One region of the Enterococcus sp. DIV0840 genome, then DNA from elsewhere that is predicted to be linked to it. Evidence: a T-box and tRNA genes for the amino acid it is inferred to sense, from the RefSeq annotation. Region 1 holds a T-box; the other holds one or more tRNA genes.
What was found. A T-box is a leader RNA that pairs with one kind of tRNA and senses whether it is charged. The one in region 1 lies ahead of lysS (lysine--tRNA ligase), so its partner is inferred to be a tRNA-Lys.
Positions count from the first base shown of each region.

Region 1 (3,253 bases):
CTACAAAATTAGTCGCATACGCTGGTCTAGACGCGACTGTTTCTCAGTCTGGTCAATATCAAGCAACACATAACGTTATGAGTAAACGTGGTTCCCCTTATCTTAGAAAAGCCTTATTTTCAGCTGCTTTAATTGCAGTACAACATGATCCTGTTCTTAAAGCCTTCTACGAAAAGAAACGTTCTGAAGGGAAACACCACCTCACAGCTCTTGGAGCAGTTTCCAGAAAGTTATGTTACATCGTTCATGCGATTCTCAAAAAGAACGAACCTTACGAAATACGAATGTAACTCAAAAAAATACCTTTGCTTTCTCTTATTTGTTATGCACTTTTTTGTTATTAAATTTTGGACTAATTCTTTTATTCTTTACTTGACTTCTTATAGTTAGTCTTTCAACTTCAACCATTATTCTTTATAAGCAATTCTATAATAACAATTTCATAGTAAGATTCCGGTTAGTTTTTTAAGCTATTTCGACTGTATATTTATATTTCTAATTTGATTTAAAAACAAGTATAATAAAAGAATATTTATTTGTTGAAAGGTAAAAAATAATGACGAATCACAAAAATTTAACATTCGATTTTTATCAAGAAAATGACCAACAACTCTATTCTCTTCTCACAAAAGATATTCGTGTCATGCGTTATATCACTGAAAAAGCAGAACCTGAGACTGAAGCCGTTGAAAATTTCAAAAAGATTTTGGCTTATAATAATGCTCATAATGACCAGACAGGTTACTACAAAATATTTGACCAAGAAACCTATATCGGTTTTGGTAAATTGTCTTGGGATGAGGAAAATAAAATAGAGATAGGTTATATGTTGTTGCCCGAACACTGGGGCAAAGGTTACGCAACACAAATAATTGCGACATTATTGGACTTGATAAAGCAATCGGAAACATTATCAGATACCACGATCTATGCCATTATCGATCCAAAAAACGGTGCATCAAAGCATCTTTTAGAAAAATATCACTTTGTTTCTGTTTGGCAAGGAATCGAAGATGGACTACCTTCTGAACATTTAGTTTGGAAAGCCTAGTTATTTTAATTACCTCTTGAATCTGTACCTAGACTTATGGTACTATGCTTACAAGCATAAATTTAAAAGCGTTGATAAGAAGAGTACTTTTGTTTGATTATTTAAAGAGAGCTTCGGTTGGTGGGATGAAGCAATAAACAGCAGAACGAAAAAAGACTTTGAGCATAGCACGGATTCACTTTGTTGATGATACTGCTACGGGATCTCCCGTTATAGAGATAGGGTATAAATAACTGTACCTGAAGAGGTTACTGTAGTGATGCAGTAATAAACTGAGGTGGTAACGCGATGAACGAAACTTTCGCCCTCAAGAGATATTCTCTTGAGCGGTGGAAGTTTTTTTGTTTTTGTGCAAAATATTTTAGGAGAGTGAATGGTATTATGACAAACGAACAAATGAACAGATGCCAAGAAAAACGAAACAAATTACAAGAACAACAGGTAGAAATCTATCCCGAAAGCTACAAAATAAATCATGAACTCTCAGAATTAGCATCACTTGACGATGGAACTCAAAACATTAAGGTTGCTGGAAGAATTCTCACTATGCGAAAATTCAGCAAATTGATTTTTGTTCACTTAGCCGATGTAAACAGTCGTTTTCAAGTCTTACTAACAGAACAAGAATTAGGTGAAACGAGTTTAAACCAATTTCGAACAACTATTGATATCGGAGATTTCATTGGTGTGCATGGTTCTATGTATACAACAAATTCGGGAGAAAAAACACTACGGGCAACAGACTATCAATTTTTAGGAAAGGCTCTTCGTCCACTTCCAGAGAAGTGGCACGGCTTAACTGATACTGAAACGCGCTATCGTCAACGTTATCTGGATTTATTGATGACAGAAGCAACTAAAGAACAAATGCTTTTACGAATTCAACTCATTCGAGAAATCCGTCATTTTTTAGAAGCTAAAAATTTTCTAGAAGTAGAGACACCTATTCTCCAACATACATCATCGGGAGCGATTGCCAAACCATTTCATACACATCACAATGCCTTAGATATTGAACTTAATTTGAGGATTGCACCGGAGACTTATTTAAAACGATTGATTGTCGGTGGTTTCACTAAGATTTTTGAATTTGCTAAAAGTTTTAGAAATGAAGGGATCAGCCCTCAACATTTACAAGAATTTACCATGGTTGAAGGGTACGCTGCTTATTGGAATTACCAAGATTCTATGGTGTTGATGCGGAAGTTGATTTTACATGTACTAGAGAATGTTTTCCATACAGCAACGATAAAAATTGGTGAGTCATCCGTCAATTTCGCCGAAGATTGGGCGATCGTTTCATTCAGGGAACTTTTGTTGAAGGATACAGGGATTGATATCGATCAGTTTCCACAAGCAAAAGAGCTATACGAAGAAATTGTAAAAAAAGGGATTCACTTAAAACATGAAGATATTCATTCTTTAGGTCGGGGTAATTTAATTGATTTACTTTATAAAAAAGTCAGCCGTCCTCATATTGTAAAACCAACATTTTTGATTCAGCATCCTATTGATCTATCACCATTAGCTCGATCTAATGATCAAGATCCAGCCTTAACTGACCGCTTCCAATTAATCGTAAATGGTGCCGAAATTATCAACGGTTATTCTGAATTAGTTGATCCGATAGAACAACGCGAAAGATTATTAAAACAAGCCCAACTAAAAGCGGATGGTGATACAGAATCAATGGAAATGGATGAAGATTATCTATTGGCGATGGAATATGGTCTACCACCGATATCTGGTTGGGGTTTTAGTATTGAGCGGTTATTAATGGTTCTTACGGATAGTGATACAATCAAAGAAACAGTCCTTTTTCCATTGGTTAGAAAGTAAAAAAAGAAGAGTCCTCTTGACGGCTCTTCTTCGCTACTTAAATTCAATCATCATATCTCTTTCGTTTAGACGAAGCTGGGATTCCCAAAGCCTCTCGATACTTGGTTACGGTACGACGAGAAATTTCGATTTCTTGTTCCTTTAACAGGTCTACCAATTTCTGATCAGAGAGAGGTTTTGCTTTATTTTCATTATCAACTAAAGCTTGTAGCTGTTTTTTGATGCTATTTGTTGAGGTTTCTTCCCCTGTGGCTTCATTAGACAAGCCATTAGAAAAAAAGGAACGAAGCTCAAAAACACCAAATTCTGTTTCTAAATATTTGCCATTGACTGCTCGGCTGACCGTTGATTCATGGATATTCA
Region 1 is NZ_CP172876.1:2,700,365-2,703,617, forward strand. Features, by position in the region: gene IGL98_RS12900 (IS110 family transposase) at 1-290, shown strand, start outside; gene IGL98_RS12905 (GNAT family N-acetyltransferase) at 557-1,051, shown strand; T-box leader at 1,114-1,363, shown strand; gene lysS (lysine--tRNA ligase) at 1,433-2,890, shown strand; gene rpoN (RNA polymerase factor sigma-54) at 2,934-3,253, opposite strand, start outside.

Region 2 (3,253 bases), 890 kb from region 1:
ATCAGAAATTTGAACTTTGGCGATCCTAATATAACCACCGCCGCCACGTTTACTCTCAACAGAATAGCCACGTTGAATCGTAAAACGTGTGTTGATAACATAATTAATCTGGGAGGGAACACAATTGAATAAATGAGCCATTTCAGCTCTACGAATCTCAATTTTACTGCTTTCTTCAAGAATCTTTTTTAAATATGCTTCTATTAAATCAGAAGTATTTTGATTACTCATCACACTCATCCTTTTCCCTTGACTAATACTGACCTTAATTATACATAACTTCAACTGTTTAATAAAGAAGAATGCCCAAATTGATAAGAAAAGATAAATATATTGAAATAGTTAGTTACTCAATCGAACAAAAAAGAACAGAGTAATTACTCTGTTCTTTAAATCGGGAAGACAGGATTCGAACCTGCGACCCCTTGGTCCCAAACCAAGTGCTCTACCAAGCTGAGCTACTTCCCGTAGCTATAATAATAAAAAAAGACTAAACGCTTAAAAGGAACTAAATTCTCTGAACCTTCTAATCCTCAGTCAAACACTTTAACTATGCACCCAAAGGGAGTCGAACCCCTAACCTCTTGATTCGTAGTCAAGCACTCTATCCAGTTGAGCTATGGGTGCTAAAACAAGGATCAAAGTCAGATATATTCATCTGCTTTGTACCTTTCAACATCTATTCTGTCAATTTTACAATTGCCATTCATAGTGTTTCAAAGCAATGCCGAGGACCGGAATCGAACCGGTACGGTGATCACTCACCGCAGGATTTTAAGTCCTGTGCGTCTGCCAGTTCCGCCACCCCGGCGTTTTGAAAAGGCTAAGCGGAAAACGGGGTTCGAACCCGCGACCCCCACCTTGGCAAGGTGGTGCTCTACCACTGAGCTATTTCCGCAGTCTGGATGCCGGCTAAAGGATTTGAACCCTCGACCCTCTGATTACAAATCAGATGCTCTACCAACTGAGCTAAGCCGGCGTTATAATCGCCTAGTAATAAAACGAGACTAAAAATGCGGGTGAAGGGACTTGAACCCCCACGCCGTAAGGCGCTAGATCCTAAATCTAGTGCGTCTGCCAATTCCGCCACACCCGCAAAATATTCCTATGAGCCGTGCAGGGCTCGAACCTGCGACCCTCTGATTAAAAGTCAGATGCTCTACCAACTGAGCTAACGGCTCAAAAAATGGAGGTTGACGGGATCGAACCGCCGACCCCCTGCTTGTAAGGCAGGTGCTCTCCCAGCTGAGCTAAACCTCCAAGACAACACTTTAGCGTGGCGACGTCCTACTCTCACAAAGGGAAACCCTTCACTACAATCGGCGCTAAGAAGCTTAACTTCTGTGTTCGGCATGGGAACAGGTGTATCCTTCTCGCTATCGCCACCACACTGGGTGTTGTTGCTATTAAGTTGAGTGATTATTCACTCAAAACTGGATTGAAGTACGTAATCAAAACGTGGTTAAACACTTTTTTATTCGTTTCTTAGGTTAAGTCCTCGACCGATTAGTATTGGTCCGCTCCGTACATCACTGCACTTCCACTTCCAACCTATCTACCTGATCATCTCTCAGGGGTCTTACTTTCTTAAAGAAATGGGAAATCTCATCTTGAGGTGGGCTTCACACTTAGATGCTTTCAGCGTTTATCCCTTCCCTACATAGCTACCCAGCAATGCCCTTGGCAGAACAACTGGTACACCAGCGGTAAGTCCATCCCGGTCCTCTCGTACTAAGGACAGCTCCTCTCAAATTTCCAACGCCCGCGACGGATAGGGACCGAACTGTCTCACGACGTTCTGAACCCAGCTCGCGTGCCGCTTTAATGGGCGAACAGCCCAACCCTTGGGACCGACTACAGCCCCAGGATGCGACGAGCCGACATCGAGGTGCCAAACCTCCCCGTCGATGTGGACTCTTGGGGGAGATAAGCCTGTTATCCCCAGGGTAGCTTTTATCCGTTGAGCGATGGCCCTTCCATGCGGAACCACCGGATCACTAAGCCCGACTTTCGTCCCTGCTCGACTTGTAAGTCTCGCAGTCAAGCTCCCTTCTGCCTTTACACTCTGCGAATGATTTCCAACCATTCTGAGGGAACCTTTGGGCGCCTCCGTTACTCTTTAGGAGGCGACCGCCCCAGTCAAACTGCCCACCTGACACTGTCTCCCACCACGATAAGTGGTGCGGGTTAGAGGGTTCATAACACAAGGGTAGTATCCCACCAGCGCCTCCACCGAAACTAGCGTTCCGGGTTCATCGGCTCCTACCTATCCTGTACATGTGGTACAAACACTCAATATCAAGCTACAGTAAAGCTCCATGGGGTCTTTCCGTCCTGTCGCGGGTAACCTGCATCTTCACAGGTACTAAAATTTCACCGAGTCTCTCGTTGAGACAGTGCCCAAATCGTTACGCCTTTCGTGCGGGTCGGAACTTACCCGACAAGGAATTTCGCTACCTTAGGACCGTTATAGTTACGGCCGCCGTTTACTGGGGCTTCAATTCTGAGCTTCGCCGAAGCTAACCCATCCTCTTAACCTTCCAGCACCGGGCAGGCGTCAGCCCCTATACTTCATCTTTCGATTTTGCAGAGACCTGTGTTTTTGATAAACAGTCGCTTGGGCCTATTCACTGCGGCTGACCGAAGTCAGCACCCCTTCTCCCGAAGTTACGGGGTCATTTTGCCGAGTTCCTTAACGAGAGTTCACTCGCACACCTTAGGATACTCTCCTCGACTACCTGTGTCGGTTTACGGTACGGGCAGTTGTTTTCTCACTAGAAGCTTTTCTTGACAGTGTGACATCAGAAACTTCGGTACTATTATTTCCCTCCCCATCACAGCTTGTCCGTATAGAGTAAAGCATTTGACTCTACTCAAGACTTACTGCTTGGACATGCACTTCCAGTCGCATGCATTTCTTAGCCTCCTGCGTCCCTCCATTGCTCAAACAAAAACAACTGGTACAGGAATATCAACCTGTTGTCCATCGCCTACGCCTTTCGGCCTCGGCTTAGGTCCCGACTAACCCTGGGCGGACGAGCCTTCCCCAGGAAACCTTAGTCATACGGTGGACGGGATTCTCACCCGTCTTTCGCTACTCATACCGGCATTCTCACTTCTAAGCGCTCCAGCCGTCCTCACGATCGACCTTCAACGCCCTTAGAACGCTCTCCTACCATTACACCAGAGGTGTAATCCACAGCTTCGGTAATATGTTTAGCCCCGGTACATTTTCGGCGCAGGGTCACTCGAC
Region 2 is NZ_CP172876.1:3,585,779-3,589,031, forward strand. Features, by position in the region: gene IGL98_RS17060 (CtsR family transcriptional regulator) at 1-231, opposite strand, end outside; tRNA gene IGL98_RS17065 (tRNA-Pro) at 395-468, opposite strand; tRNA gene IGL98_RS17070 (tRNA-Arg) at 554-627, opposite strand; tRNA gene IGL98_RS17075 (tRNA-Leu) at 726-811, opposite strand; tRNA gene IGL98_RS17080 (tRNA-Gly) at 827-898, opposite strand; tRNA gene IGL98_RS17085 (tRNA-Thr) at 907-979, opposite strand; tRNA gene IGL98_RS17090 (tRNA-Leu) at 1,015-1,096, opposite strand; tRNA gene IGL98_RS17095 (tRNA-Lys) at 1,109-1,181, opposite strand; tRNA gene IGL98_RS17100 (tRNA-Val) at 1,188-1,260, opposite strand; rRNA gene rrf (5S ribosomal RNA) at 1,275-1,390, opposite strand; rRNA gene IGL98_RS17110 (23S ribosomal RNA) at 1,487-3,253, opposite strand, start outside.
Region 2: it encodes a tRNA-Lys, which carries the amino acid that the T-box ahead of lysS (lysine--tRNA ligase) is inferred to sense. The anticodon was not compared.